Regions from separate parts of the Roseateles albus genome, predicted to be linked through region 2. Evidence: predicted binding sites of a transcription regulator. Region 2 holds the regulator's gene; each other region holds the start of a gene.

The links. Region 2 encodes FNR, which switches genes on or off when oxygen is low (the NO sensors DNR and NnrR bind a similar motif). Its sites were predicted from a motif close to TTGATNNNNATCAA; they were not measured.
Region 1: the regulator FNR is predicted to act here: its motif matches at 2,106-2,119, upstream of PRZ03_RS21545 (OmpW/AlkL family protein).
Region 3: the regulator FNR is predicted to act here: its motif matches at 3,137-3,150, upstream of cobA (uroporphyrinogen-III C-methyltransferase).
Region 4: the regulator FNR is predicted to act here: its motif matches at 5,298-5,311, upstream of PRZ03_RS21280 (potassium channel family protein).

Annotation. Positions count from the first base shown of each region.
Region 1 is NZ_JAQQXT010000018.1:15,929-23,559, reverse strand. It holds gene pepQ (Xaa-Pro dipeptidase) at 1-1,307, shown strand, start outside; gene PRZ03_RS21545 (OmpW/AlkL family protein) at 1,367-2,035, opposite strand; gene metF (methylenetetrahydrofolate reductase [NAD(P)H]) at 2,166-3,020, opposite strand; gene PRZ03_RS21535 (TlyA family RNA methyltransferase) at 3,017-3,793, opposite strand; gene ahcY (adenosylhomocysteinase) at 3,941-5,368, opposite strand; S-adenosyl-L-homocysteine riboswitch at 5,473-5,582, opposite strand; gene PRZ03_RS21525 (HAD-IIB family hydrolase) at 5,652-6,446, shown strand; gene PRZ03_RS21520 (DNA glycosylase AlkZ-like family protein) at 6,443-7,540, opposite strand; gene PRZ03_RS21515 (GGDEF domain-containing response regulator) at 7,563-7,631, opposite strand, start outside.
Region 2 is NZ_JAQQXT010000002.1:443,707-451,337, reverse strand. It holds gene PRZ03_RS04935 (sulfite exporter TauE/SafE family protein) at 1-136, opposite strand, end outside; gene hemN (oxygen-independent coproporphyrinogen III oxidase) at 136-1,566, opposite strand; gene fnr (fumarate/nitrate reduction transcriptional regulator Fnr) at 1,746-2,480, shown strand; gene PRZ03_RS04920 (hypothetical protein) at 2,490-2,771, opposite strand; gene PRZ03_RS04915 (hypothetical protein) at 2,807-3,091, opposite strand; gene ccoG (cytochrome c oxidase accessory protein CcoG) at 3,122-4,600, opposite strand; gene ccoP (cytochrome-c oxidase, cbb3-type subunit III) at 4,633-5,547, opposite strand; gene PRZ03_RS04900 (cbb3-type cytochrome oxidase subunit 3) at 5,544-5,699, opposite strand; gene ccoO (cytochrome-c oxidase, cbb3-type subunit II) at 5,713-6,336, opposite strand; gene ccoN (cytochrome-c oxidase, cbb3-type subunit I) at 6,364-7,631, opposite strand, start outside.
Region 3 is NZ_JAQQXT010000003.1:323,099-330,729, reverse strand. It holds gene PRZ03_RS06780 (cytochrome D1 domain-containing protein) at 1-547, opposite strand, end outside; gene PRZ03_RS06775 (c-type cytochrome) at 544-882, opposite strand; gene PRZ03_RS06770 (c-type cytochrome) at 887-1,192, opposite strand; gene PRZ03_RS06765 (nitrite reductase) at 1,252-2,952, opposite strand; gene cobA (uroporphyrinogen-III C-methyltransferase) at 3,218-4,114, shown strand; gene PRZ03_RS06755 (M13 family metallopeptidase) at 4,101-6,176, opposite strand; gene PRZ03_RS06750 (ribonucleotide reductase subunit alpha) at 6,358-6,789, opposite strand; gene PRZ03_RS06745 (Crp/Fnr family transcriptional regulator) at 6,839-7,540, opposite strand.
Region 4 is NZ_JAQQXT010000017.1:58,542-66,172, forward strand. It holds gene PRZ03_RS23995 (phosphatase PAP2 family protein) at 64-1,035, shown strand; gene PRZ03_RS21265 (winged helix-turn-helix domain-containing protein) at 1,267-2,844, opposite strand; gene PRZ03_RS21270 (helix-turn-helix transcriptional regulator) at 3,081-3,692, shown strand; gene PRZ03_RS21275 (hypothetical protein) at 3,902-4,384, shown strand; gene PRZ03_RS21280 (potassium channel family protein) at 4,476-5,264, opposite strand; gene PRZ03_RS21285 (beta strand repeat-containing protein) at 5,447-7,631, shown strand, end outside.

The sequences.
Region 1 (7,631 bases), on a different contig from region 2:
TGACTACTTACGCACAACACCTGAGCCAGCTGCAAGCCCAAGCCGAAAGCGCCCTGGCGCGCACCGGCTTTGACGCTTTGCTGATCGCCTCCGGCATCGAGAAATACGCGTTCCTGGATGATCGGCCCTATCTTTTCCAAGCCAACCCGCATTTCAAGCATTGGCTGCCGCTGAGCAATCATCCGAATAGCTGGATCGTGGTGCGCCCCGGCCACAAGCCGCGCGTCGTCTACTACCAGCCCGATGATTACTGGCATGTGCCGCCAAGCAGCCCGACCGGCGAGTGGGTCGATGCGGTTGAGTTGATCATCATCAGCCGCGCCGAGGATGCGGCAGCGCATTTGCAACTGCCCGGGCGCCTGGCCATCATTGGCGAAACGGATGCGAGTTTGGCCGGGGTGGAGCCCAATAATCCGCAAGACTTGCTGAACCTGCTGCATTACCAGCGCGCACGCAAGAATGGCTATGAGCTGGACCAGATGCGGGCCGCCTCACGCCGCGCCGCGCCCGCGCATATGGCCGCACGTGATGCTTTTCTGGCCGGCGCGTCCGAGGCCGAGATTCACCGCGCCTATCTTGTAGCTGCGGGCCACACCGACCGCGATCTGCCTTACGGCAATATCGTCGCGTTGAACGAGCATTGCGCCGTGCTGCATTACCAGTACCAGGATGTGCAGCGGCCGGCCGAGAGTCGCTCTTTCCTGATTGACGCTGGCGCGCAGGTCAATGGTTATGCCTCGGACATCACGCGCACTTGGAGCCGTGGTGATGACGCCGACTTTGACGCCCTGCTCGCGGCGATGGAGACCGCGCAGCTGGCGCTGGTGGACGAGGTGCGCGACGGGGTCGACTACCGTGACATCCATCTCAGCACGCACCGTCATCTGGCCGGCATTCTGCAGGCACAAGGCATCGTCAAGATGAGTGTGGAGGCCATGCTTGAGCAAGGCGTGACGTCCATCTTCATGCCACACGGTATTGGCCATTTGCTGGGCCTGCAGGTGCACGACATCGGCGGTTTCATGGCCGATGAATTTGGCAAGCTTGCGCCCAAGCCCGAGGGCCACCCCTATCTGCGTCTGACCCGCAAGCTGCAGGCCGGCATGGTGGTGACGATAGAGCCGGGTCTGTATTTCATCCCGACGCTGTTGCGTCAGCTGCGCGCCGGCCCTGCGGCGGCAGCGGTCAATTGGCCCTTGGTCGAGCACCTCAGTCGCTTTGGCGGCATACGCATCGAAGATGATGTGGTCTGCCGGGCAGAAGGCGGGCCGGAGAATATGACGCGGGATGCCTTCGCTGCGCTTTGAGCAAGAAAAAAGCCGCTGCAGCCTGAAAAGGCGCAGCGGCTTTATTTGACTAAGCTCGCTTAGAAGCGCATGCCCAGGCCAACGCCGACCAGCAGCGGATCAACCTTGAACTCGCCAATATCAGCACCGTTGGAGTAAACGGTGGTCTTGATTTGAACCTTCTTGAGGTCCACGTTCAGGTAGAGGTTCTTGGCAACTTCAATGTCGGCGCCGATCTGTGCGGACAGGCCCCAGCTGTTGTGCTTCAGGCCCAGCTTCAACGCAGCGACATTGGCGTCAAACTGCACGTCCGAGATATTGGTGTAGTTCACACCCAGGCCAACATAGGGGCGGAACATGCTGGTTGGGCTGAAGTGGTACTGCGCGCTCAGTGTAGGGGGCAGATGCTTGAAGCTGCCGATCTTGCCCACGCCGGTGACGGACAGGTCTTGCTTTTGCGGGTAAGTCAGGATCAGCTCAACCGCGACATTGGGGTTGATGAAATAGCTGATGTCCAGCTCAGGCAGCCACTTGTCGTTGATCGAAGCTTCGGCAGGCTTGCCAACAACGCTGGTCAAGGTGGAGCTCAGCTTGGAGCTATTGTCATTGGCCGATTGCAGATGCACGGCGCGCACGCGCACCAACCAAGGGCCTTCTTGTGTGGTCTGAGCCTGAGCCGAGAAGCTGGCCAAGCCCAGAGCAGCGGTTGCACAGACGCCAGCGATTGCAGCAGCAAAATTCTTGTTCATTGATCTACTTTCAAAAAGCCGGGAATAGCCCCGATGAAAGAGATTGGAATGCTGCTGAGGGGGTAAACCCTTGATCTAACGCAAAGTAAAAAAAGCCCTCGCGAGGAGGGCCGGGGGCATTTGACTTAACTCAAGAAACTTGGCCGAGCCTGAGGCGTTTACACAACTCCAAGGTCAAGCCTGACTGATTGAGCGTATAGAAATGGATGCCGGGCGCGCCCCCGGCGATCAGGCGCTCGCAAACGCGCGTCATCACGTCCAGGCCAAAGGCGCGGATGGAGGCCGCATCGTCCATATAGCCTTCCATCTTCAGCGCCACCCAGCGCGGGATCTCGATCCCGTCGCGGGCCGCGAACTGCGCGATACGGGCATAGTTGTGGAAGGGCATGATGCCGGGCACGATGGGCGCCGTCACACCGAGTTTGCGCACCTCGTCAACGAAGTTGAAGTAAGCATCCGGGTTGAAGAAGAACTGCGTGATTGCCGAGTTGGCGCCGGCTGCCATCTTGTCGGCGAAGTGCTGCAAGTCCTTGGCGGCATAGCGTTGCTGCGGGTGGTACTCGGGGTAGGCGGCGACCTCGATCTGCCAGTCGGCACCTTGTGTCTCGCGGATGAAAGCGACCAATTCGGACGCATAACGGAACTCGCCTGCGGTAGCGGTGCCGCTGGGCAGGTCGCCGCGCAGGGCGACCACGCGGCGAATGTTCTGCGCGCGGTAGGTGGCCAGGATTTCGGCGATGTTCTCGCGTGTGGAGCCCACGCAGGACAGATGCGGCGCGGCCTCGAAACCGGCGCGGGCAATGTCTATCACCGTGCTGAGCGTCTTGTCGCGCGTCGAGCCGCCGGCACCGTAGGTGACGCTGAAGTAATGCGGGTTCAAGACGCTGAGGTCTTGCACCACGGCCTTGAGCTTCTCGGTCCCGACCGGCGTATTGGGCGGGAAGAACTCGAAGCTGACAGGGATGGATGATGTTGTGCTGCTCATGGCTTGTCTTTCGCTGTCCCCGGTGCTTGCGCCCAGAGGAAGAATTCTTTATTTCCATCACCGCCGGTGATGGCGCTCTCAAAATAGCCCAGGACCTTCCAGCCCAGGTCTTTGGCGGCATTGCGGGCCTGCGTTTCCAGCAAGGGGTATTGCTTGGCGTCTTTAACCAGACCGCCACGCGCCAGCGCTTTCTTGCCCAACTCGAATTGCGGTTTGACCAGCAGCAAGACCTGACCCTCGGGCGCTAACCATGCGGCCAGATGGGGCAGGGCGCCCAGCATCGAGATGAAACTCAAGTCACCAACGATGAGCTCAAAGCCGCCTGCCGGCGCGTGCTCGGTCAAGGCCGAGCCGGCCAGTTCGCGCACATGCAGCTGCTCCAGCGCCACCACCTGTGGGTGATTGCGCAAGGTTTCGTGTAACTGGCTGTGGCCGACGTCGACGCCGACCACCTTGGCAGCACCCGCCTTGAGCAGGCAGTCGCTGAAGCCGCCGGTGCTTTGGCCCATGTCCAGCACGCACAGGCCGCTCACATCCAGGGCGCTGTGTTTCAGCGCCCCTTCGAGCTTGAGCCCGCCGCGCGACACAAAGCGCAACTCCGCGTCATCGTTGACGCGCAAGTCGCCATGCTCGTTGAGATCCTCACCCGCTTTGCGGATCGCCTGCCAGCCCGCCGGCCCCTGCCATTCGGCGGCACCCGCCGCGATCAGCCGCGCGGCCGCCGAGCGGGTTGGCGCCAGGCCTTTGGAAACTAACAGTTGATCTGCGCGCATAAAAAAAAGTTCTCGGTCTTGCGAGGCGTAGCGAGCGGTCGTCAGGCTAGACGCGGGCGGATCCGCAGACCGGAGCCTAGCAGCGCTAGGTGAGGATCTGCGGAGGGACCCGCAACGACGCCTGTCGGCCGCGCAGTAGCCTATCGATCAGTAGCGGTAGGTGTCTTGCTTGTAGGGACCAGCCTTGGGCACGCCGATATACGCCGCCTGCTCATCCGTCAGTTCCGACAGCTGCGCATTCAGCGTTGTCAGCTGCAAGCGCGCCACCTTCTCGTCCAGATGCTTGGGCAGCACATAAACCTTGCCGATGTCGTAAGCGTCCTTGTGCGCGAACAGCTCGATCTGGGCGATCGTCTGATTCGCGAAGCTCGACGACATCACATAGCTCGGGTGCCCGGTGCCGCAGCCCAGGTTCACCAAACGGCCCTTGGCCAGCAAGATGATGCGCTTGCCGTCCGGGAAGATCACGTGATCGACCTGCGGCTTGATCTCTTCCCACTCGTACTGTTCCAGCGACGCGACTTCGATCTCGTTGTCGAAGTGGCCGATATTGGACACGATGGCGTTGTGCTTCATCGCCAGCATATGCTCGTGACGGATCACGTTCTTGTTGCCGGTGGTGGTGACGAAGATGTCGGCCTTGTCGGCCGCGTATTCCATCGTCACGACACGGAAGCCTTCCATCGCCGCTTGCAGCGCGCAGATCGGGTCGATCTCGGTCACCCAGACTTGCGCCGACAGCGCGCGCATTGCTTGTGCCGAGCCTTTGCCCACATCGCCGTAACCGGCGATCACGGCGACCTTGCCGGCGATCATCACGTCGGTGGCGCGCTTGATGCCGTCCACCAGCGACTCGCGGCAGCCATAGAGGTTGTCGAACTTGCTCTTGGTGACCGAGTCATTGACGTTGATGGCGCGGAACAGCAACTCGCCCTTGACCGACATTTCCTGCAGGCGGTGCACGCCGGTGGTGGTCTCTTCGGTCACGCCGAGGATCTCGGCGCTCTTGCGGGTGTACCAAGTGCCGTCAACGGCGATCTTGGCCTTGATGGACGCGAACAACACGCGCTCTTCTTCGCTGCCCGGCTTGTCCAAGACGCTCAGATCCTTCTCGGCCTTTTGGCCCAGGTGCATCAGCAACGTCGCGTCGCCGCCGTCGTCCAGAATCATGTTCGGGCCTTCGCCGGGAGTTCCCTTGGCGCCGAAGTCAAAAATGCGGTGCGTGTAGTCCCAGTAGTCGGCCAGGGTCTCGCCCTTGTAGGCAAACACCGGCGTGCCGGCGGCGACCAAGGCGGCGGCGGCCTGGTCTTGGGTCGAGTAGATATTGCACGAAGCCCAGCGCACTTCGGCGCCCAGCGCCTGCAGTGTTTCCACCAGCACTGCGGTCTGGATGGTCATGTGCAGCGAGCCGGTGATGCGCGCGCCCTTTAGCGGCTGAGTCGCGGCGTATTCCTTGCGGATCGCCATCAGCGCGGGCATTTCGCACTCGGCGATATTCATTTCCTTGCGGCCCCAGGCGGCAAGGCTCAGGTTGGCAATATGGTATTGGTCTTTGGACAAGGTGGTGGCAGTCATTGCGAGCTCCTTCATGCAATCTATGAAGCCGCTGCTGTCACCGTATGAGGGATTGCCCAAGCCCGAGGTGGGACTTGGCAAGCGTTCACCCACGCGAAAACGTCAGCGGGTGAGCGCAGTTGCAGGTTCTGCGGGCTTGGCAGCCCATGGTGCAAAACTTTTCCGAGCCTGGCCTGGGTTGTTGAGAACTCAGGTTGCAACGCTCCTCGGAACAGCGGCAATTCTAGCCGCATGCGGTATTTCAATGCGCGGAACAGGGCCAAGATTACGGACAATCGCGCTTATGCAGCCTTTCAGCCTTTGCCCGCCCCAGCGCCTGCGCCATTTGCGCGGCGTGTTGACCGATATCGATGACACGCTGACGGCCCATGGTGAGATTGCGCCGGCCGCATTGGCGTCCTTGCAAGCCTTGCGTGACGCCGGCGTTCCGGTGATTGCCATAACGGGCAGGCCAAGCGGCTGGAGTGAGCCCTTTGCCTTGGCTTGGCCGCTGCTTGCCATCGTGGCGGAGAACGGCGCCGTGATGCTGCGCCGAGATGAACATGGCCTGTTGCAGCGCGAGTTCAGTCAAGCTGATGAGCGGGTTCGCGAGGCTAATTTCGAGCGCTTGCAGGCCTGTGCGGCCGATGTGCTGCAGCGCGTGCCGGGGGCATGCCTGGCCAACGACTCGGCCGGCCGCCTGACCGATATCGCCGTCGACCACAGTGAGTTCGCTCAGTTGGATGCGATACAGATTGCGGCCGTCTGCGCCGTGATGCGCGAACATGGCTTGGTGGCCACCGTCAGCTCCATCCATATCAATGGTTGGATTGGCGAGCACAATAAATTGTCGGCAGCCATTTGGGCCGTCCCGGCTTTATTGGGTGAGGCTTTCGATCCTGAACGCTGGCTCTATATTGGCGACTCAGCCAATGATCAGCTGATGTTCGAGCGCTTGCCGCTCACGGTTGGGGTCGCCAATATCGCACAGTGGGCGCCCCGTTTGCAGCATCTGCCCCTTTACGTAACGCAGGCCGAGCGGGGCGAAGGTTTTGCCGAATTGGCGCAGGCATTGCTTCGGGCCCGAGGCAGTGCTTAAGGCAGACTTGCACCCAAGAACAGAGCCATTTTTTGCTGCTCAATCTCCAAGGCTTGGCGTAGCGCCTTGTCGGGCGGCGGGTGGCTTTCGGCATAGCCGAAGTCGCTGATCAATTGGCCACTCTGGACTGACAGATTCGCCCAGCCCAGTACTTGGCCGCGCCACAACATCGGCAGCGCGTAATAGCCCATCTTGCGTTTGGCGGCGGGGGTGTAGGCTTCAAAACGATAGGCCCAACCCCAAAACAACTCGAAGCGCAAACGGTCCCAAACGACGGGGTCAAACGGCGCCAGCAAGCGCAGTTCGTCATCGAGGCGCCAGCGCTTGGCTGCGGGGTTTTCGCCTTCGGGCCAGTACCATCGGATGCCATCGATTTCGGCGTTAGGTAGGGTCTGCCGTGCGAGGCTCAAAGCGCGTTTGATCTCGGCACCAAGATGCGGGGCGCCATAGCCCAGCAGGCTGCACAGCTGACCCAGGCTGCGCGAGGGCAGGGGCGCGTACTTGGCCAGTACCAGTTGCAGCAAGGCATGGGCCTTGGCTTGTGGGCTGCGCTCGTCTGGGGTGTGAGTCACCGCCGCATAGATGCGCTGACCGGCTTCGCGACGCTGCACCCGCAACATGCCGCGGTAATGCATGTCGTCTAGCAAATGGGTGGTGGCGCTGCTGCTGCCTCCCCAGGCATTGCGGGTGCTGCCCAGGTCGAAATGCGCCTGGATGTCGCGCGGGTGGCTGGGCCCGCGGCTGCTGACAAAGCTTTGCAGGGCTTGGGCATGGCCTTTCGTCTTGCTGTCCCAGGCGCGGCGGGCCACGCGGGGGTGCATCAGCTGCAAATGTTCACGCGGCAGAAACCCGTAGTTGACGAGGCAATCCTCTTCAATCGCGAGCTGGCTATAGCGGCGCTCAAGGTCGCCGGCCCGGTAGTCTTTGACGCGTAAACGCAGGGTCAGGTCCTGTGCACGAGCCGGGGCTCGTATCGGATCGGCCTGCACAAAGCCCAGGCGTTTGATGGCGCCCGGCAAGGTCGTTGGGGTGAACAGGCTGCGAGCGACGGCGTAGCGGCGCAGGTCTTCGAGCGCGATGGGGCGGTTGGTCATTTTGCTAGTGTGCAACACCACACTAAATTGGATCGGGCTCGCGTATGTCTGTGCCCATGTCAACGCCCAAATTGGCCGCCCGGGCGCTGCG
Region 2 (7,631 bases):
CGAGCTGAAAGCCGAGCATGGCCGAACGTGAGGGGCCCGCAATAGCAGTGCTGGCGCCGCCGCACATGGCCAGACAATGGGGAGTGCCGGCCAGCCCCATCAGCAGGGCCGAACCGGCTAAAGCGACATCAAGCATCAAATGATTCTAGAGAATCTCTCGCGGCTCCGGTCGGCTTGCAGATAACGGTCAAACACCATGGCGACCGCGCGCACAAAATACCAACCCATTGGCGTGACTTGAATCGCACCCGGCTCCAGCGTCACCAGGCCTTGTTCGGCCAACTCAGCCATGCGCTCCAACTCGGGCTTGAAATAGGCCCGCATATCAACCAAGTGCGACAACTCGATCGACTCAAACTCCAGCCTGCCCTGGCACATCAAGGCCATGATGACCGCACGCCGGACGATGTCGTCACGACTCAGGGCCAAGCCGCGCACGATAGGCAACTGGCCTTGGCGCAGCGCGTCGTAGTACTCGTCCAGCGTCTTCGCGTTCTGGCTATAACAAGCACCGACACGGCCGATCGCCGACACTCCCAGTGCCACCAGATCGCAATCAGGCTGAGTGCTATAGCCCTGGAAGTTGCGGTGTAGGCGCCCTTGCCGCTTGGCCACAGCCAAGGAATCGGTGGCCAAGGCGAAGTGATCCATGCCGATATAGCTGTAGCCATGGCTTTGGAAGCCGGCGATGGCCCCCGCCAACATCGCAACCTTGTCACCGGCCGGCGGCAGTTGGGCCGTGTCGATGCGGCGCTGCGGCTTGAAGCGCTGCGGCAGATGGGCGTAGCCATAGAGCGCGATGCGATCCGGCTTCAAGGCGCCAACTTGAGCAATCGTGCGAGCAAACGAGTCCGGCGTCTGCAGCGGCAGACCGTAAATCAAATCGACATTGGTGGACTCGAAACCCAGTTCGCGCGAGGCGATCATCAAGGCCTCGACACTCTCGTAGCTCTGCTCTCGGTGCACGGCTTTTTGTACCGCCGCGTCAAAGTCCTGCACGCCAAAGCTGAGTCGGTTGAAGCCCAGTTCACGCAGATGTTTGAGCCGGTCCTTGGTGACCGTGCGGGGATCCACTTCGATCGAGACTTCGGCCCCAGGCGCCACACGAAAACGCTCGCGCAGTGCGAGCATCAACTGGCTCAACTCGGCGTCGCTCAAAAAGGTCGGTGAGCCGCCGCCCAAATGCAGTTGCGACACCGCCGCTCCGCGCCCCAGATGGGCGAGCGTCAGATCCATCTCGGTGACCAAGGCCTGCAGGTACTCGACCGCCTTGTCATGGTGCTTGGTGATGACCTTATTGCAAGCACAGTAGTAGCAGACCGATTCGCAAAACGGAATGTGGATGTACAGCGACAAAGGCGAGGCACTGCCCAAGGAGCCACCTGCTCTTTGCTGCAAGGCCTGCGTGTACTGATCGGCCGAAAAGGCTTCGACAAACCGGTCTGCGGTCGGGTAAGAGGTGTAGCGCGGCCCTGAGACATCGAAGCGGCGCAACAGCTCTTCGCTGATACTGTCCGAGGCTTGGACGGAACCCAAGGCGGGGCTAGCGTGAATGATCTGTACCATGGCGCATACTTTGCCAAGAGTTTGCTTTCACCGCTTGATCAAGATCAAGCTTAAGCTGCTTGGTGAGGCCAACAATGCAGCAGTTCTTGAGATACATCAGGCTGATGATCTCGGGAGCCACTTTCCCCAAAGATTCGCCGCCCCGCTGTTACGGCGGCGCGTCAGTTGAAAAGAGCCAAATGAACGCCACCATCCCGATCAAAATCGAACCCCTGAAGGTTGCCTGCTCGAGTTGCAATTTGCGCGAGCTGTGCCTGCCGGTGGGCCTGTCGTCGGGCGATTTGGAGCAACTTGACAAGCTGGTCGCGACGCGCCGCCAAGTCGGACGCGGCGATACTTTGTTTCGCAGCGGCGACAGTTTTCTGTCTTTGTACGCTGTACGCACAGGCTTTTTCAAAACCTGCGTCACCTCAGAGGACGGCCGAGACCAAGTCACCGGCTTTCAAATGGCCGGCGAGTTGCTGGGCTTGGACGGCATCAGCACCGACCGCCACAGCTGCGACGCGGTAGCGCTGGAGGATTCTTCGGTCTGCGTGATCCCCTACGAGCAACTGGAAGAGTTGTCGCGCGAATTCACCGACTTGCAGCGCCAGTTCCACAAAATCATGAGCCGCGAGATCGTGCGCGATCACGGCGTGATGCTGCTGCTGGGCAGCATGCGGGCCGAAGAACGGCTGGCCGCTTTTTTGCTGAACCTGACCCAGCGCCTGCAAGCGCGCGGCTTCTCCGCTGCCGCCTTGGTGCTGCGCATGACACGCGAAGAAATCGGCAGCTACCTGGGCTTGAAGCTCGAGACGGTCAGCCGGACTTTCTCGAAGTTCCAGGACGACGGTTTGCTGGAAGTCAAACAGCGCCAGTTGCGCATCCTCGACCAAGCCGGCTTGCAGCGCTTGGTCAATAGCACCACCTGCTAAGACGCAAACTCAGCGGGGCCAGGCGCGCGGGTGCCGGTCCTGCGGCAGCTCCGGCAAAGTGGCCATCAGCACGCTCAAACTGGCCGCTAGGCTGATGATCAGCCAGAACAGCAAAAATCCCAGGGTATAGACCGCTTGGCGCGGCAACTCGACCGGCGCGCCGCCAAACCAGGTCAGATCACCCGGATCGACCAGCGCAAACACCAGTGCCGTCAGCACCCCGGCCATCAAGAACGAGGGCCACACCACCGCCATCGCGACCCGGCCCAGGGTCGAACGATCAGTTGGCACTGGGCTCGAGTCTGAAGCTGGGGTGGGCGAATCGCTCATTTCCCACCTGTCGCGGCGTGATTGCGAGCCTCTTTCGCAGGCTGCATGGCTTTGGCAGACGCCTGCTCTTGCAGCACGGGATCGGGATAGCGCAGCGCCAAGCCAAGGGTGATGAAACTCGCCACCACGACCAAGGACGGGCCGCCCACCACCCACCACATCACCGGCTCTCGCCACCAAGGGCGCGTCGCCTCGGGCGCTACAACAGCGGCGGCAGTGGCCGAAGTTGAGCTCAATGAAGACGATGAAGCGGGCGAATTGATATTTTGATGCTCAGTCATGATTCTTTTCCAAAGCTGGGCGGCTGCGCATCAGCGCGGCACCACAAACGTTGATTTTTCGATTGAAGCCTGAACCGGCTCCTTGCCCGCTTGCTGTGGGCGCATCAACTGGAACTGGATCGGGTGAGCGCCAGCACCGGCCTGCGCGGCCACTTCCGGCGGCACACGCACCGCCACAGACACCCAGCGCGCTTCGGCTGCACCCACTGTGAGCGCAACCGGCTGAGCCAAAGCCACGCCCGTCATACCCGTGACCGCCACCGTGAAGTCCTGTGGCTGCTCGGTGGTGTTCATCACCTGCAGGCGGTACAGGTTTTCAATGAAACCGTCCTCGACCAAACGCGCCATCACGCCGCGGTCGCGCACCACATCGAGTTTGACGGGGCTGCGCAGGAACAAAAGACTGCCCAGCAAGGCCGAGCACAAAACCACTAAAACAACCGTGTAAATCACCACACGCGGACGGAACACCCGGCGCAGCTTTTGGGCCGGACTCAGGTGTTGGTTCAGCCCGTTCTCGGTGTCGTAGCGAATCAGCCCGCGCGGGTAATCCATTTTGTCCATCACGCCGTCGCAGACGTCGATGCAGGCCGCGCAACCAATGCACTCGTATTGCAGGCCTTTACGGATATCAATGCCGGTTGGGCAGACCTGAACGCACAAGGTGCAATCGATGCAGGAACCCAGGCCGGCAGCTTTGGCGTCGACCTTCTTGCCGCGCGAACCGCGTGGCTCGCCGCGCTCGGCGTCGTAGCTGATGATCAGCGTATCTTTGTCAAACATGGCGCTTTGGAAGCGCGCATAGGGGCACATGTACTTGCAGACCTGCTCACGCATATAGCCCGCATTGCCATAGGTGGCAAAACCATAGAACAAGACCCAGAACCACTCCCAGGGCCCGAAGCCAAGCGTAAAAGCCTCGGCCCACAGCTGCTTGATCGGTGTGAAATAGCCGACAAAGCTGAAGCCCGTCCACAGGCCGAGCGCAATCCAGCTGAGTTGGGTGGCGCTCTTGCGCCATAGCTTGTTGAAACCCCAAGGTTGGGCATCGAGCTTGATTCGCGCTTGACGATCGCCCTCAAACTGTCGCTCGATCCACATGAAGATTTCGGTGTAGACCGTCTGCGGACAAGCAAACCCGCACCACAGTCGCCCGGCCACCGCCGTGAACAAGAACAAGGCGTAGGCCGACACCATCAGCAGCCCCGTCAGGTAGATGAAATCCTGCGGGTAAAGCACCAAGCCGCCGATGTAAAACCGGCGGGTGGCCAAGTCAAACAAGACCGCTTGGCGGTCATTCCACTGCAACCAAGGCAGGCCGTAGAACAAGAGCTGGGTGAACCAGACCAAGCCCCAACGCCAGCGCGCAAACAGGCCGCTGACTGAGCGCGGATAGATCTTGCTCTGTGACTGGTAGAGAGAAACGATCTCGATGACCGTCTGGCTACCCTTGCCTGCCGAGGCAGGCTGTGGGGTCTTGCTCTGACTCTTGTCCGACTCTGCGCTCATGCCTACCTTGGGTGAAGCTTACTTCTCAGACTTCATTTGGCCGCAGCGGCCACATTGCTCGACATGCCCCACACATAAGCGCCCACGATGTGGATCTGCTCTGGGCTCAGGCGAGTGGACTGCGCGGGCATGACATTGGTCTTGCCGTTGTTGATCATGCTGATCACTGCCTCTTCACCCCAGCCATGCAGCCACACCTTGTCGGTCAGGTTAGGCGCGCCAATTGCTTGGTTGCCTTTGCCGTCCGCACCGTGGCAGGCCGCGCAGACACCGAACTTGGTGCGCCCCATCTGTGCAGCGATCGCGTTATGGGCACTGCCGGAAAGGCTCAGCACATAATTGGCGAGATTGCGGACGTCCTCAGGCGTACCGACTGCAGCGGCCATCGGAGGCATCATGCCGATGCGACCGTTGGTGATGGTCTGGGTGATGGTCTCGTGACTGCCGCCGTAGATCCAGTCGGTGTCGGTCAGGTTGGGGAAACCCTTGCTGCCCTTGCCGTCGGAGCCGTGGCAACCGGCGCAGTTATTGGCGAACAAACGCTCACCGATACCCATCGCCACCGGGTCTTGTGCCAAGACCTCGACCGGCTTGCCCTGGAACTTCGCGAACAAAGTGGCCATCGCCTTGTTGGCAGCCTCTTGCTCTTGGCGGTACTGGCCTTCACTGGTCCAACCCAGCGAACCAGGCTTGCTACCCAGGCCGGGATACATGGCCAAGTAGATGCCGGCGAACACCACCGTCAGCACGAACAGAATCGCCCACCAGCGCGGCAGCGGATTGTTCAGCTCGATGAGGTCTTCGTCCCAGACATGGCCCGTGCTGTTGTCGTCAGCCATGACCTTGCGGCGGCTGGCGATGAAGAGCAAAAAGATGCAAAAAACCAAGCCCAGAATCGTGCCGGCGGCGACGAATATGGACCAGCCATCATGGAAAAAATCACTCATTGCGGCCTCCCATTACCATCTTCACCCAGCGGCAACATGCCCTGCTCTTCAAAGCTTGCCTTGTTGCGGCCGGCATAAGCCCAGCCCACGATACAAAGAAACACCAGCAGCGAAAACACCGTCACTGCCGCGCGCAAAGTATTGATATCCATAGCAATCAACCTTTCACTTCAGCGCAGTGCCGAGCACCTGCAGGTAAGAAATCACTGCGTCCAACTCGCTGCGGCCCTTGACGGCTTCGGCGGCTTCTGCAATTTCCGGGTCCGTGTAAGGGACGCCGACAACGCGTAATGCACGCATCTTGGGCGCCAGCTCGGCCGGATCCAACATATTCTTGGCCAACCAGGGGTAAGCCGGCATATTGGATTCAGGCACCAAGTCGCGCGGGTTGGTCATGTGAATGCGATGCCATTCGTCGCTGTACTTGCCACCGACCCGGTGCAGATCGGGGCCTGTGCGCTTGCTGCCCCACTGGAAGGGGTGGTCATAGACGAACTCACCGGCGGTCGAAAAGTGACCGTAGCGCAGCGTCTCCGAACGGAAGGGACGAATCATCTGCGAATGGCAGTTGTAGCAGCCCTCGCGGATGTAGATATCCCGTCCGGCCAGTTGCAGCGCGGTATAGGGCTTAAGCCCGGGGGTGGCTTCGGTGGTCGAGCGCTGGAAGAACAGCGGAATAATTTCCACTGCGCCGCCGACGATGATCGTCAGCAGCACCAGCACAATCATCAGAAAACTATTGGTCTCGATTTTCGCGTGACCGGTGGCTTTATCGTTTGTCGATGCCATATCAATTTCTCCTTGGTCAGCGAAGCATCAGGCGTGAGCCAGTGTTGTCGGGATAGCGCTGGCCTGAGCACGGCCGACTTGCACCGTCTTGATCACATTCCAGGACATGATCAACATGCCGCCCAGATACAGCACACCACCCAGCAGTCGAACCACATAGAAGGGGTAAGTTGCCTTGACGCTCTCAACAAAGGTGTAAACCAGGCTGCCGTCGGGGTTGACCGCACGCCACATCAGGCCCTGCATCACGCCGGCAATCCACATCGCGGCGATGTACAAGACGATGCCCAGCGTCGCGACCCAGAAGTGCAGCTCAATTGCCGACTTCGAGTACATCTCGGTGCGACCGAACATACGCGGAATCAAGTGGTAGAGCGAGCCCATCGAAATCAGACCCACCCAGCCCAAGGCGCCGGAATGCACGTGACCAATCGTCCAGTCGGTGTAGTGACTCAAGGCGTTGACCGTCTTGATCGACATCATCGGGCCTTCAAAGGTGGACATACCGTAGAAGGACAGCGACACAATCAGGAACTTCAGGATCGGGTCATCGCGCAGCTTGTGCCAAGCACCGCTCAAGGTCATCACGCCGTTGATCATGCCGCCCCAGCTTGGCGCCAACAGCACCAACGAGAACACCATGCCCACGCTTTGCGCCCAGTCGGGCAAAGCGGTGTAGTGCAGATGGTGCGGGCCCGCCCACATATAGGTGAAGATCAGCGCCCAGAAGTGGACGATGGACAGCCGGTAGCTGTAGACAGGACGACCCGCTTGCTTGGGGATGTAGTAATACATCATGCCGAGGAAACCAGCCGTCAGGAAGAAGCCCACCGCGTTATGGCCATACCACCACTGCACCATCGCGTCTTGCACACCGGCGTAGGCCGAGTAGCTCTTGAACAGGCTGACAGGGATGGCTGCGCTATTGACCAGGTGCAAGAGCGCCACCGCCAAGATGAAGGCACCAAAGAACCAGTTGGCCACATAGATGTGCTTGACCTTGCGGATGGCGACGGTGCCAAAGAAGACCACCGCATAAGCCACCCAAACCAAGGTGATCAAGATGTCGATAGGCCACTCCAGCTCGGCGTATTCCTTGCCGCTGGTAATTCCCAAGGGCAGCGTGATCGCCGCCGACAGAATCACCAATTGCCAGCCCCAGAACGTGAACCAAGCCAGGCCGGGCGCGAACAAGCGCGTGTAGCCGGTGCGCTGAACCACGTGGTAAGCGGTCGCGAACAGCGAGCAGCCGCCAAAAGCAAAAATCACGGCATTGGTGTGCAACGGTCGCAAGC
Region 3 (7,631 bases), on a different contig from region 2:
ACAGCGAATAGATAAAGCGCTTGCCCGGCAGATCGGCCAGGCCGACCACACGCGAGAGCTTGCCCGGCGCATATTCGGCCGGGATGTCGGCCACCAGGGCCAAGGTCTTGGCATCGAAGACCTTGATGCCGCCGGGCTGGTAGTTCTGTGCCGCCACCAGGCTGCCGTCTTGCGAGATCGCGCCGCCAATCGAGTTGCCGCTTTGCTGCACGCGTGCGTCGGTTTTGTGCGTCAGCAAGTTGACCTTGCTCAGCGCGCCGTCGCGGCCGAAGACATAGGCCGTCGCACCATCGCGGCCGTAGACGACGGAGGCGTGTGACAGATCGCCGAGGCCATCAATGCTGCCGAGGATTTGCCGGCTCGTGGTGTTGATGACCTGCAGCGAGCCTTTTGCCCGCTCGACCACCACGCCGAGGTCGCCGCTACCTATCGGTGCGGCGCAAGCTGGCGTGTCGATCATCGCAGCGGGCGGCGCTGGCTGTGGAGATGAGGCGCAGCCCACCAGTGCGGCCAGCGCCAGCAGCGTGCAGCCCAGTGCTTGCTTCATGGTTTGTCCTTGCTTGGTGTTTCGCTGGGGAAACCCTGCAGCAGTTTTGAGGCGATCCACTCGGCTTCACTTTCAGAGATCATGCTGCGCCAGGGCGGCATGGGCGTGCCCGGCCGGCCGTGATAGATGGTGGCTTTGAGCGTCAGCAAGGGGATGTCGGCCAAGGCCTCGCGCGTCAGCGCGGGCCCCAGGCCGCCGGTCAGCTTCATGCCGTGGCAGCTGCCGCAGTCCTGCCTGACCATACGCACCAGTGCGGACTGGCGACCGAGCGTTGGACTCTCGGCCGCTTGAGCGCCAAGCGTCGCCAACATCAGACCGCAAACAAGCCACCGCATCACATCAGCTCTTGAGGATGGACTCCACGGCCGACTTCAAGTCGGCGTCGCTGATCTTGTCCGGCCCAACTGGCGCCATCGGCACCGGTCCAAAGGTGCCGGCGCCACCCTTGCGGACCTTCTCGCTCAGCTTGGCCACCACGTCCTGGCCCTTGTACTTGGCGGCGATGTCCTTGAAGGACGGGCCGACGATTTTTTTGTCCTTGGCGTGGCAGGCCATGCAGCCGGCCTTGTTCATCGCATCATCGAGTTCGGCGGCCTGAGCGCCGAAGCTCAGCAGCGCGGCCAGGGCTATCAACAACTGTTTCATCACTAACTCCTTTATGGAAGGGGCCGCACCGGCTGCAAGCCGGGCGGCCTTGGGCTGGCTCAATAAACGTCGTGCTGGGTGTTATGCACATTGAAGTGCCCGGTCGGTGTGATCAGGCGCGGGTCCTTGATCACGGCCTTCAGCTTGAGCGTCTTGTCATCGACGATGACCATCGCGCTTTGCTTGTTCTTGGCCGACCAGACCGAGAACCAGACCTCATCACCGGCCTTGTTGAACTCCGGTTGAACGACGCGTTTGGCGCCGTCGTCGCCGATGCCCGCCCATTCGGCAATCGGCAACACGGTGTAGCCCTTGTCGAGGTTCTTGATGTCGTAGACGGCGACCGATTGCGAAATCTTCGGATCCGGGTTCAGTGGCGAATCCGAATAGATGTGATTGCTCTTCGGGTGGCTCTTGATGAACAAGGCCCCGCCGCCTTGGCCCTTCAACTCGGCCACCTTCTTGAAGGCGGAGTCTTTATGGCCTTTGGGGTCGGTGCCGATCAGCGAGATCGAGTCATCACCCAGATGGCCGGTCGACCAGACCGGGCCGTACTTGGGGTGGATGAAGTTGGCACCGCGCCCAGGGTGCGGGATCTTGCCCACGTCGATCAGCGCGGTCAGCTTGCCTTCCTTGGCGTCGATGACCGAGATCTTGTTGCTCTGGTTGGCGGCCACCATGAAGTAGCGCTTGCTGGAGTCCCAGCCGCCGTCATGCAGGAAGGGCGCCGAGCCAATTTCGGTGACCTTGAGCGCGTCGAGGTTGGAGTAGTCCACCATCAGCGTCTTGCCGGTTTCCTTCACATTGACGACGAACTCGGGCTTGAAGTGCGAGGCGACGATGGAGGCCACGCGCGGCTCGGGGTGGTATTCCTGCGTGCCGACCACCATGCCGCGGGTGCTGACGATCTTCAGTGGCTCCAGCGTGTCGCCGCGCATGATCACGTACTGCGGTGGCCAGTAGGCGCCGGCGATCACCAGCTTGTCGCTGTAGTCGCCTTCCTTGCCCTTGTACTTGCTGGTGTCCACCGAGCGTGCTTCCAGGCCAATCCGTACTTCCGCGACGTTATCGGGGATGGGCATCCACAGATCGATCATATTGATCTTGCCGTCACGGCCGATCACAAACAGATAGCGCCCTGAGGCCGAGGTGCGCGAGATGTGCACCGCATAGCCGGTCTTGACGATGTTGATGATCTTCTTGGTGTCGCCGTCGATCAGCGCCACCTCGCCGGTGTCACGCAGCGTGGTCGAGAAGATGTTCTCGATATTGAAGTCATTCATCTTCTTGGTCGGCCGCTGGGCCGGCGGCACGATGACCTTCCAGGTCTGCTTGATCTGCGCCATGCCGAATTCGGGCGGCACGGGCGCATCCTGCTGGATGTAGCGGGCCATCACGTCAACGGTCTTCTCATCCATCTCGCCCGAGGTCAGCCAGTTCGGCATGCCGGCGGCCGAGCCGTAGGCGATGAAGATCTTCAGGTAATCGGTGCCTTTGCCGAGCGTGATGTCGGGCGTCAGCGGCTTGCCGGTCGCGCCCTTGCGCAGCACACCGTGGCAGCCGGCGCAGCGCTCGAAGTAAGTCTTGCGGCCCAGCTCGAATTCCGCCTGTGTCATGGCCGGCGCCTTCGGGTTGGCGCTCTGGTACATGGGCACATCACCCAGCGGCGAGGTGCCGGCCTGGTAGTTCATTTCGGCTGGTGTCACATTTTTCTTGTCCTCGGCCTGGGCCACATTGCCCCAGGCCAGGGCAGCCAACATGATCACGGCAAGCCGAGACAGTTGCGGTGTCTTTTTTTCCATTGCTCACTCCGTCGGTAGGACGCTGCGAAGGGCAACGTCCGAGCAGCACTGCATCCATGGGCACTCAAGTGCATGGGCTCGCGAGGGGCTGCGGTTCCTGTGGCGAGCAGGAGCATCCTCTCGCTCGGAGGATCAAAAGTCCTTGAACTGGTTCAAGGACGCGGCGGGCCACAGCTTTTCAAATAGCGCTCATCGAAAGTCGACGCTTGAAGGAGCGGTGCGCATGAGCATCTTGGACGAACCCCTGTATTTCGGGCCCTTGAGCCGGGCTGTGCCCAGGGCTCCGGCGCATCAGCTGCCAGTGAATACGGCGCCGGCTCTTGTGACCTTGGTCGGCGCCGGTCCCGGCGACCCCGACTTGCTGACGGTCAAAGCAGCGCGCGCGATTGCCCAAGCGCAACTGGTGCTGTATGACCATCTGGTCTCCAAGGAGGTCTTGCGGCTCTTGCCTCCCAGTGCCGAGTTGATCTATGTCGGCAAGCAAAGCGGGCAACATGCCTTGCCGCAGGAAGGCATCATCGAACTGATGCTGAGCCTGGCCCAAAGTGGCCGCCCGGTGCTGCGCCTCAAGGGCGGCGACCCCTATATCTTCGGGCGCGGCGGCGAGGAAGCGCAGGCCCTGGCAGCCGCCGGCGTGCCCTGCCAAACCATTCCCGGCATCAGCGCGGCGCAAGGCGCGGGCGCTTGCGCCGGCATCCCCTTGACGCACCGCGACCACGCCCGTTCGCTGGTCTTCGCGACCGGGCATCTCTGTGCGGCGCAAGCCACGCAGCCCAGCGTCGCCCCGCCCACGGTAGACCTCGACTGGGAGATGCTGGCACGGCCGCGCCAGACAGTGGTGATCTATATGGGCTTGGGCGCCCTGCCCATCATCTGCGAGCAGCTGATCGCCCATGGCATGGCGGCCGATATGCCGGCAGCGCTGATCGAAAACGCCAGCCTGCCCGAGCAGCGCTGCGTCAGCGGCAGTTTGCAGAGCTTGCCCAGCCTGGCACTGCTGCACGCGGTCAAGGCGCCGGCCTTGATCATGATTGGCACCGTGGTCAGTCTGCGGTCGGAGTTAGCATCCGGGCTTGCCTATGCCCACGCGCACCAGCAGGCAGCCGTCACCAGATCTTGATCCGCTCGCCGGCCGGCTTGTGCAGCTTGTCGCCCGGCTTGGTGCCGAAGGCCTGGTGGAAGGCATCGTGGTTGACGACGCCCGCATTGGCGCGGAACTCGCCGGGTGAATGGGGGTCGGCGCTGAGCTGCTGCAGCATTTGCTGCTCGCGCACCTTTTCGCGCCAGATCTGCGAGAAACCCAGGAAGAAGCGCTGCTCGCCGGTGTAGCCCGCCAACACCGGCGCGGGCTTGCCGCCCAGCGAGCGCAGATAGGCCTTGTAGGCGATTTGCAGACCGGACAGGTCGGCGATGTTCTCACCCAGGGTCAGGCGGCCGTTGACCTTCTTGCCGGGCAAGGCCTGGTAGGCATCGAATTGCGCGGCCAGGCGTGTGCCCAATGCATCGAAGGCTTTGGCATCGGCCTCGGTCCACCAATTGCGCAACATGCCATCGCCGTCGTACTGCGCGCCCTGATCGTCAAAGCCGTGGCTGATTTCATGGCCGATGACGGCCCCGATACCGCCGTAGTTGACGGCATCATCGGCATTCGGATCGAAGAACGGCGGCTGCAGGATGGCGGCCGGGAAAACGATCTCGTTGACGGTCTCGTCGTAATAGGCGTTGACGGTCTGCGGCGTCATGCCCCATTCACTGCGGTCCACCGGCCGACCGGCTTTGGCCGCCTCGCGCGCCCAGGCGAACTTCGCTGCGTTCTGGCGGTTCAGCAAGGCCTCACCGGCCGTCACTTGCAAGGCGCTGTAGTCGCGCCACTGGCTGGGGTGGCCGATTTTGATCGTGTACTTGGACAGCTTGTCTTGCGCCGCCGCTTGCGTCTGCGGGCTCATCCAGCTCAAGCCCTTGATGGACTCACCGAACTCCGCCATCAAATTGTCGACCAGGCTCTTCATGCGCGCCGCATGGGCGGGTGTGAAATGCCGGGCGACATAGAGCTTGCCGACCGCCTCGCCGAGCGCCTCATTGACCTCGGCCGAGCCTTCCATCCAGCGCGGCAGCGGCGTTTTGCTGCCCGTCATCGCACGGCCATGGAAGGCAAACGAAGCGGCCCGAAAGGCCTTGGGCAAGACCACCGCATAGGCGTCCACGCTGTGCAATTTGGCGTACAGCTGCCAGTCGGCCAGCGGCGCCTCGCCGAGCAACTGAGCAATGCCGATGATGGCGCTGGGCTGGGTGACCGAGAGCCGGTCGATATTGTTCAGCTGCGCGGCGGCAAAAAATGCCGGCCAATCCAGGCCCGGCGCCTTGGCCGCCAGCTCGGCCGGTGTCATCGGGTTGAAGGTTCTTTGCACATCCCGGTTGGCCACAGCATCCCAGTGCAGCTCGGCGATTTTCTTTTCCAGCGCCAGCACGCGGCGGGCGGCTTCGGCGGGCTGGTCCAAGCCGATCAGGCGCGCCAGGCTTTGCAGATAGGTTTGATAGTCCGCGCGGGCACGGGCCATGCGCTTGTCGCTCTGGTTCAACAGGTAGTCGCGCTCGGGCAGGCCCAAACCCCCTTGGCTCGCGCGCACCCGGTTGAGCAGCGGCTCCTTGGCGTCGGGGCCGACGCTGAGCTGTACAGGCGTGTTGACCATGCCTTGGGCGCGGCCTAGCCACTGCGCCAATTGCTGGCGATCGCTGATCGCGTCAATCTCGGCCAGCAGGGGTTTCAACACCTTCAGGCCGGCACGGTCGATGGCGGCGGTGTCCATGAAGCTGGCGTAAAAAGCGCCGATCTTGGCCTCGTCGCTGCCAGCGGCCTGGGGGCTCGCGGCCAAGGCCTCAACGATGGCGCGCACCTGTTCGTCCGACTGCTCGCGCAGAATCTCGAAACTGCCATGCGAGCCCTTGGCCGGCGGGATCACCGTCGCCTTGAGCCAGCCGCCGTTGACCGCGCGGAACAAATCGTCTTGCACACGCACCTTGGGGTCAAAGCCGGCGAGATCGAGGCCGCTGCTCAGGCTGCCGCCGGCATGGCTGCTGCTCGCAACAATGCTGCTGGGGCTTCCCGCGCCACTGGGGTCGGCCGCATGGCTCAGACTGGCCAAAGGCAACAGCAACAGGGTCAGGCGGCGGAGTTTGAACAAGGCATTCATACGAGAAAGGGGGCTGAAAAAAGTCTCTACCGGCGGGACTACGAGACCGGTCAAGGTCTGTGGCTTCTAGCCGGCGCTGCATATGCAAGCCTAATGGCTGTCCCGCAGAATAACGAAAGTCAGCACCCAGGGCTTTCCCGTGTGTCTTGCGCGTCGCCCTTCCCTCCGTCGGTCAGCGCGCCTGCAGATTGACCGGCGTGCCCTGGCGATCAAAGGGAATAAAGCCGTCGAGGCGCCCTTGCTTGATCGCCTCCACCATGGCGGCCAAGGCCTTGTCGGCTTGCTCGGCGCTGGGCGCCTGAGCGGGGCTGCCCGACAAGCTGGCGACAAAAACGATCTGCCAGCGCTGCAGCTGCTGACCATTTGCACCGAGCAACTGATCGGCTTCATCCGCCAGCGCGGCGAAGCTGCTCAACTCTTGCGGCAGCTTGTCCACGCACATCAGCGGCGCGAGTTCGCCGCCTTGGCCGGCCTCGAACTCGGCCCGCTGCTGGGCCGAGGCCTCTGCAGGCAGCGTAGCGCCGGCAAACACCAGCAGCAGGCGCTGGGCGGCACTTTGCATGGCGGCAGCCTTGAGCAGGTCTTGAAAATTGCTGATTTGCATGGCGAGGTCAGGAGAAGAAGTCGGGGAAGAGGAACGAAGGTGCGAGCGGCTACTGTAAGGGGTAGCTGGCCAAGCCCCGGGTGCTGAGGATGTGAATATCGCGGCGGTCAATCTCGATCAAGCCTTCGTCTTCCAGCTCATGCAGCACGCGCGAGAAATACTCGGGCGTCAGTGACAGGCGCGAGGCAATGGTGGCCTTGCTGACCGGCAAGGAGATGGTGATGGATTGGTTGGCCAGTTGGTCTTCCACCAAGTGATCGCGCAGCAAATACCCAATCACCCGCTGTATGCCGCTGTGCAAGCAGTAGGACTCCACGTCGCTGATCATGCCGTGCAGGCGCTTGGACACGCCGGCCAGCATGCGCAGCGAAAAACGCGGATCGCGTTGGATCTCGCCCATCACCGCCTCCTTGGCAATGGACAGCAGAAATGTTTCGCTCAAGGCTTGAGCGTTGACGGTATGGGCCTTGCCCGAGAACATCGCTGCTTCGCCGAAACTATTGCCCGGGCCGACCAACTCGATCACCTTCTCGGCGCCGCTGCTGGCCAGCGCAAACAGCTTGACCTGACCGGTCACCACCACATGGAACTCGTCGCAGCAATCACCGACGCGAAAAATCGCCTCACCCCGGCCCACGCGCTGCATGCGACAGCCGCTCCCGGCCAAGCGGCGCAATTCATCTGACTGCATGTCGGCAAACAAAGGCAGCACGGATAGATAGCGCGGTAGGTCGAAGGTAGCGGATGACATGAATAGGCTCCAAGAGAGGCCCGGAGCGGGCCTGTCGGAGCGCGATTCTGCGCAGCGGTGGCGCTTGGAATTTGCGTTAGATCAAGTCTGA
Region 4 (7,631 bases), on a different contig from region 2:
GCCATGCCAAACAATGTTGCCGTACAAGCAAGTCATTCGCCCGCTCCACAGGAGCCTCCATTCGTGCCATGGTCCCAGAGCGGCTTTCCGCCCTATGGCGCCATTTCGCGGCACTACCGTATCGTCACCGACCATACCTTGGTGCCGGCCTATTTCAAGGTGGACGGGGCTGCTGCCAATGCGGCGCAGTGGCAGGGTTTTATCGATACGAATATGCGGGACATGAGTGACTTTCTGTGGCCCGAGTACGACCGCGCGCGAGGCGCCTGGGTCGGCGCTGCAATCGCCCAGATGGAATCGCTGACGCGTGCCGACCTTGATTTGATGGTCCAGTTGCGCGCGTTTCTTCCACGCGAGGCCGCGGTAGAAGTCATACCTGGCGGTGAGCCTGTCGGTCTTGCGCGCAGTCATCTGGATCTGTTCAAGGCCGAGGATGAATCGGCCAAGCCGACCTTGGCTGTCTATTTGCCCATGTTGAGTACTGATTTGCAGGCTCTAGTGACTTCGGCCGTTGGCGCCGAACTCGAAGGCTTTCCGCGCGCACACATTGCCTTCAAGCAGCGTTTTCAGCGCCCTCGACCCTATCAAATGAGTTTTTTGCTGGACCCGCCCGGAGCAACTTACGCCTATCAATTCGCCAGTTCGGCGGTGACGCCCTCGATGGTCAGCGGGCACTGTTTTTCGGGCATCCTGGCACGCGCCGGGGCCCTGGTCGCCAAGTTGGAGGAGCTTGAGGTGAGCCTGCATGCAGTGGCCTCCATGCAGCAATACATGGTCGATATCGGAGACCGCAGGGTGTTTGCGGGCGTGCACTATCCGAGCGACAACCTGGGATCTTGGTTTCTTTCGCTGCGGCTATGCAAGCATTTGTTCGGCGGCGCCGGGCAAGTGGCCAAGGACTTGATCTGGCAGGCCATCAGCGAGCGCAGCATTGTTTTCAAAGCGATGAACGCCGCAGTGCAAGCCTCGGCGCGAAGCCCGTTTGCCGAACCGATGCGACGCCTTAGAGTCGAAGCGGCTCTGCCCGTGACGTGATGAGGCAGGTGCCTTGCTGCCACTGTTCGGCGCATCAAACCGCGCCCTTGACGCCATGGCGTCGGTGCGAATCCTCGGGATAGCACTCGGCATCCCTGCGGTTTACGCACAGCTGAAGTGGCTCAGCCGTGGGGCCGGTGGACCTCATTGCCCACTGAAGGGCCAATTTCATCGGTCTTCTTGAGTGCCTCCTGGTGCGCAGCACGATAATGGCCGCTCAGCGAGCGAAGCCTAGGCTGGTAGCCCCGCCTGCCGCAAGGCGGCCAAAAGTCGTTCATGGTGCGGGCTTTGAAGCGGATACCAAAGGCCGAATTCCGAGACCTTGAAGTCGGGCTCTCTTTGCAAGAAGCTGGCGCCGCAGGCGCGCGCACCGTCAAGATCGCCGGCCAGGGCGCGAGCCGCAATCAGCAGTCTCGCTGCAGCTCTGTAGCGGGGGTTCAGTCGGAGCGCTTTGTCCAGCCACAGCACGGCTTCGTCGTACTTTTCGCTCACCATGCAGGCCAGACCATGGGTGGTGCAAAAAGTAAACGCGAAGGGGTCAAATGGACTCAGATCCAGGGCGTTGAGAACCCGCTCAATAGCCTCAGCGCCGCGCCCGAGATAGGCCAAGGTCGTGGCGCTGCGCGCCCATGCAACCGCGCTGTTCGGATTGATGCTCAGCGCTTGTTCGAACATGTCGAGCGCCACGCTGAAGCGCTTGAACAAAAAAGACATGGTGTGGCCCGCAATCGCGAGCGCCCAAGCATCCCTGGGGTCGAGTTCGATGGCGCGGTAGGCGTGGTACTGCGCCATTTCGCGGTCCGTTTGCGCCTGCAGAGATCGACCCTCGCCAATGCGCATGCTCAGCCACCACGATAGATTGGCATGGGCCTGTGCAAACTGCGGATCTAGCGCAACCGCTCGTTCGAAGCAAGGGCCTGCGTCTTCGAAAGCGCGCTCGCCCTCGCTGTACATCAGGTGCAGACCCTTGAGCATTGAGTCGTAGGAGTCCAACTTGCCCGTTGGTCTGGAGCGAACATCGTTGAGTTCCACCGAACGGATGCAGGGGTCTATGGCCGCCGTGATCTTGCTGGAAATGCGCGCTTGCAACTTGAATAGCTCATCTTGCTGGCCCTCAAAGCGCTCTGCCCAGAGCACTTGACCGAGCTGGCAGTCGGACAGCTCCGCTCCAATGCGCAAACGATGGCCCTGCCTGCGTACCGTGCCGTCAAGCAAATACCGCACGCCCAGTTCTTGGGCAATGTCGACGAGCCGTTTTGTCTGAGAGCGCAAGTGCAGGGTGGAGCCTCGTGAGATCACGAAAAAGTGCCTGTTCAGAGCCAGGTTGGTGATGATCTCTTCGGTGATGCCATCGCCGAAATACCTCTCCGCGTGGCCGCCGTCAGATTCGAAGGGCAGTACCGCGATGCGGGGCTGCTTGCTTGCAGAAGGCGGGTGCAGTTCGTCTATGCCTGGGTGTGATGGCGAGGCGCTGGAGGGAGATGTCGATCTGGAGTCAGGATCAGCGCCGCTACTTTCACAAGCCAGCGTGAATCGATAACCCCTGCCGGCTACGGTACATACCGAGTCTCGCCCCAATACGCGGCGGATGGCAGATATCTGCACCGAGAGGTTGTTGTCCTCCACAACTAAATTGCCCCAGCCCAGCTCCATCAATTCGGCCTTGGAAACCACTCGATGGCGTCTATCGATCAGCGCAGAAAGGACGTCAAACGCGCGGGCGCCGAGCGTAAGCGTCTGCCCGCCTTCACGCAGTACCCGCTCTTGGGGCCTCAACTCAAAACTGCCGAATCGGATGTTGGGATCCACACATGTCCTTCTGTAGAACGCCACAGCCACCCAATTAATCGGCGACCACGCGCATTAAACGCGTAAGAGCCGCGTGAGGCCTGGTAGCCAAGGAGCATGACATCCAAGTCACAAGTTAGGGGGAGGCGTCGACAAATTAGGAAAATTTAGCAAAGTTTAAGCCCGTCTGATTGTCGCCTTGAAACGGTTCGGTCAGAGTTGAACTTGTGTTAGCAATCAATCAGGGCGGCGTTCTCATGTTGAAGACAAGCGACATAAAGGCAGAGGTCGGCCAAGTCGCAAGAATCCTTGGCGGCTTGCCGCAACCGTTGATGGTCTTGCAAGACGATGGCAGTTTGGTCTATGTCAATCCCCGGGCCGAGCAGGTGTTCGACGGCAGGCATGCTTGGCAACTCAATGGGCGATTGATGCATCTGGGCCAATTGGACGCGCAGACCCTGGTTTGCTTGCTGGGACGAGCATTGTGTGGCCCTGTCGATGTGGCGCTTTGGTTCAGCCCTGGCTTGATGACCGGCTGGCTGCATTTGGCGAAGTTGGGATCAGAACTCGCGCAAGCCGGCGAATGGGGGCCAGACAATCTCCTGCTGACCTTGCACATCGATCAGCCCCAACTGAGCCAAAGCGCCCGCTTGGAGGCGCTTTGCCACCAATACCGGATCAGCAATACCGAGCGCTATGTGCTCATGCTCTTGGCAGACGGCCAGGTGGTGGATTCGGTCGCTCGCCAGCTTGACATTCAAGTCAGTACCCTGCGCACGCATGTGCGTCATTTGCTGGAAAAAACCCACGCAACATCGCTGATGCAATTGCTGTGCTGGCTTGGAAGTGCCGCCGCAGCGCCGCGCTGACGGGGGCGCGACCCTAGCCGGATCTGGTCTGGCCCGGTGCGCCACGATGGGCGCGTTCTGTCGGGACTGGCGCGCAATGCGCAGCGATTTAGCAACTTTTTGGAGAGCTTTATCCCTGCGTTGACTACGCTTGTTTTGGGTCTGACAGAAGCACTGTGTGCAAGCGCAGCGTTCTGTAGGGCCGACTCGTCAATCCACAGGAGAATGTCATGAACAAGCTGTCAAATTACCCCGCACGCATATTGCTGGGACTTGCATTGCCCTTAGTTTCCTCGCTGGCTCTGGCGCAGACCGCAACGCCAGCGGATTTGGGCCGGGTCGACGTGAGCGGCGCCGCCCATACACCCTTGGTGAAGTTCAATGTCAGCCAAGTTTGCCCAGGCATCGCGGCTGAACTGCAAGAGTCATTGCAAGGAATGGCATGGCGGTACGGTGACTTGCCTGCAACTCGTATTGATTTCAAGATCGCCGGCAATCAGATCAGCGAAGTCAAGGCGCCGTTTGGCGACATTGATGCATCGAAGCCGGTCAAAAAAGCTGTGAGGCGCTTGCACTGCGAGGGTACGCCCGGCGTGGTCGAAAAATATGCCTTTATCCTCCAGTTTGTCGAGGACGATATAGGCAGGTCCGAAACCGCAATGACTCAGCAAGGGCAGGGAAGAATTGCTGCCGTGACCTTGATCGGTCGGTGAGTCCTTGTTTCGCGGGCGCAAGCCCGCCCGCGAGCGTCATCCCCTTTGCAGCAAACCGCATGGATGGATCGATTCCTTGGTCCTGGGGGGACTATTCGCGCTCGATGCGGCGCAGCTCTTGCTTTAGCGCCGCCAACTCCTCATGCACGCTGCGCAGCTGTGCGTGCATATCTCTGAGGATGTCTTGCTCCATGCGGCGCTCCGAGCTTTCGACCCAGAAAGACGCGATCGCTGCCGTCACCAGCGACAGCACTGCATAACCCAGCAACACGACAAAGACCGAGAAAATCTTGGCAGCCGGCGTGGTCGGCACGATGTCGCCATAACCCACTGTTGCGGCGGTCGTAAAGGCCAGCCAAAGCCCATCGCCGAGGCTGTGTACGCGCGGCTCCAAGGCCCAGAAACCGACGCCGCAAAAAAACAGCACCAGCATCGCCAGCGCCAGCAAATAGCCCAGCCCCCCGCGCGTGACCCAGAATTTGATCGCCCAGGCCATATGCACCAGGGTCAGCATGGCGACGAATAGGCGCAGGCCCAGTGCCAGCTGCGAATGCACACTGGGCGGCAGGAGCGCGGCAGCGACCAAGCCGACGGCCAGCACCAGATCCATCGCATTGCTCCGCAGGTATTGGCGGGGATGGCTGAGTTGGCTGGCCACCAGGCTCAGTGACAGCACGATCAGCCCGGCCGCGCCCAAATAGATGGCCACGGCCAGCGGCGTCGGCAGGTTCTCAAGCAGCTCGATGTAGAAGGCCGGAATGGTGCATAGCAGGCCAATCAAGACCGGCCAGCGCCAGCGCTTTTCAGTGCGCAGAGCGGCGGCATTCATGGCAGGCGGGCGGGCCAGCCCCCAACTGCGGGTGCTTAGACGGTGAGGCATGGCGCTAGCCTACTTCAAAGTGGTGTGCGACCCTTGACTTGGGACAAGTTCGCGCTTGTCGTCCGCAGCTTCGCAGTTTCGCAGCGCACCCCCCTAGGTTGGCATCGATCATCAAGTTTGTGGAGCGCAAATCCTCCTCGCCTCGGTACAAAGGCCGCTGAATCAAACACCTAGGAGTTGCTATGCATGCACTGAAGACACCGGCAGTTCGCCAAGACCTGAATCCCAAGCGCCTGTGCCTCGCGCTGACTCACGCGGCGGTTTTATTGCTGAGCGGCCCTGCCGCGCAGGCGGCGGTGACGGTGACGGGGCCGTATTGGTTGGTGCCCTGGGACCCGATCGTTTTGGGGCCGGGCGATATTGATTTGACCAATAGTTGGTTGGTCATCGGTTCCGGTGCTGCGGGCAGTTTTTCAGCAACGGCCGGGTCGCAGGTCAAACTGGGTGGTTTGGCGTTGGCGTCAGCCGGGGGCTCGGCGAGCGGCTTGATCGACGGCATAGGCACGCGGGTTGAACTGCATTTCGGCGCCAATCAAGGGCGCTTGGACGTGGGCCACTTTGGATCGGCCGAACTGACGGTCTCGGGTGGGGCGGTCGTAGCCGGCAGGGTCAACAGTGCGGCCTGCGCGCTTGGGGGGTGCTACAACCAGGTCGGCAGCACGGCCGGCTCGACCGGTATCTTGAACATCACCGGTGCGGGCAGCCAGGTCAGCTTGCTGGGCAGCTTCAGCGTCGGCAACATCTACGCCGATAAGGGCTTTGGAGTGCCCGGAGCAGATGTTCATGGCCATGTGAGTATCTTGAACGGCGGCGTGCTGACGACCGATGAGGCATCGCTGGGCAATAGTTATCTCGGCCCAGCTTCGCTGGGCACCGAGCGCAGCTTTGCCGCGGTGAAGATCCAAGGATCAGACTCGCGCTGGCATGTGACGGGCGGCACGGCTGATGGCCGCGAGGCATGGTTCAATATGGCCAACGGCTCGCGCAGCAATGCCGACGTCTCCATGAGCGATGGTGGACGGCTGGACATTGAATCGGTGGCTGGTCGCAATTACGGCATGCGTGTCGGCAATGGCGGCACCGCTACCTTGACGGTCACTGGCAAGGACTCGCAGCTCACGCTGAGCGGTGACGCCGACCGTGGTTTTCTTCATATCGCCGAAGGCGGCGGCGCAGGCGTGCTGAGCATCGAGAACGGCGGCACGCTGAGCAGCACGGCGCGGTGGGTACAAGTGGGCTTGAACGGTGGTGATGGCAAATTCATCGTTACCGGGCCGAAAAGCACGGCAAGTTTTGCCAGTTCGTCCGGCATCACCATCGGGAATGCCGCAACGGGCGACGTGCAGGTCTTGGACGGTGCCACGCTGGCGGCCGGGCAACTCAATATTGCATCCCGCCAAGGCAATGGCAAGCTGCTGCTGACGGGCGCTGGTAGCCAGATCAAGCTCGACGCCGTCGGCATGCACCGGCTGATGGTCGGCGACTGGGGGCAGGGCATCATGGAGGTGTCCGGCGGCGCGCTGCTGGAAGCGAGCGGCAATGCGGTGGCGTGCAAAGGACAGTGGTGCGGCTCCATCATTGGCCAAACGGCCGGCAGTGACGCCAAGTTCACCGTGACCGGCGCGGGCTCGCGCGCCAGCTTTATCAATGACTTGCAGATCGGCAATATCTATGTCTGGGCCCAGGCGTCCGACGGCTGGACCAATGGCACGCCCGGTGGCGTTACACATGCGAGCGTCAGGGTCCTGGATGGCGCCCAGCTTGAATCTGACACTGTCCATGTTGGCGGCTGGATAGGCCAGCCGGCCGCGACGGGGGGCGAGCGCAGCGTTTCTTCGCTGCTGGTAAGCGGCGCCGGCTCCTTATGGCGAGTCAATGGCAGCGAGCAAGACGGCCGCGATGCCTGGGTCGGCACTGGCAGCCATGCCCGTGCCAGCGCCGATTGGCAGATCCTGCAAGGCGGGCAGCTCTTGCTGGACGCGCCGGCCGGACGCAACGCGAGTCTCAATCTCAGTGACGGCGGCGGCCAGACCGATTTATTGATCAGCGACACCGGCTCGGCATTGAACCTGAAGGGGGAAAGGGCCAACATCTCGATTGCCAGCAGTGCTGGAGGCAAGGCGACGTTGACGGTGCAAAACGGGGCGACGGCGAGCCTGCTTGGCCTTGCCGATAGCCATATGCAGATCGGCGGCAATAGCGGGCAAGGTGTGCTGAAGGTCTTGTCGGGTGGGCAGGTCAGCGGTGCGCGTTCCTTGAATGTGGGCGGGCCTGCTGGCGCGGGCGGCGAGCAGGGGCGCGGCGATGTGTTCGTCGACGGCGTAGGTTCGCGCCTGACGCTGATGGATGGTCAATCGACGCTGCGCG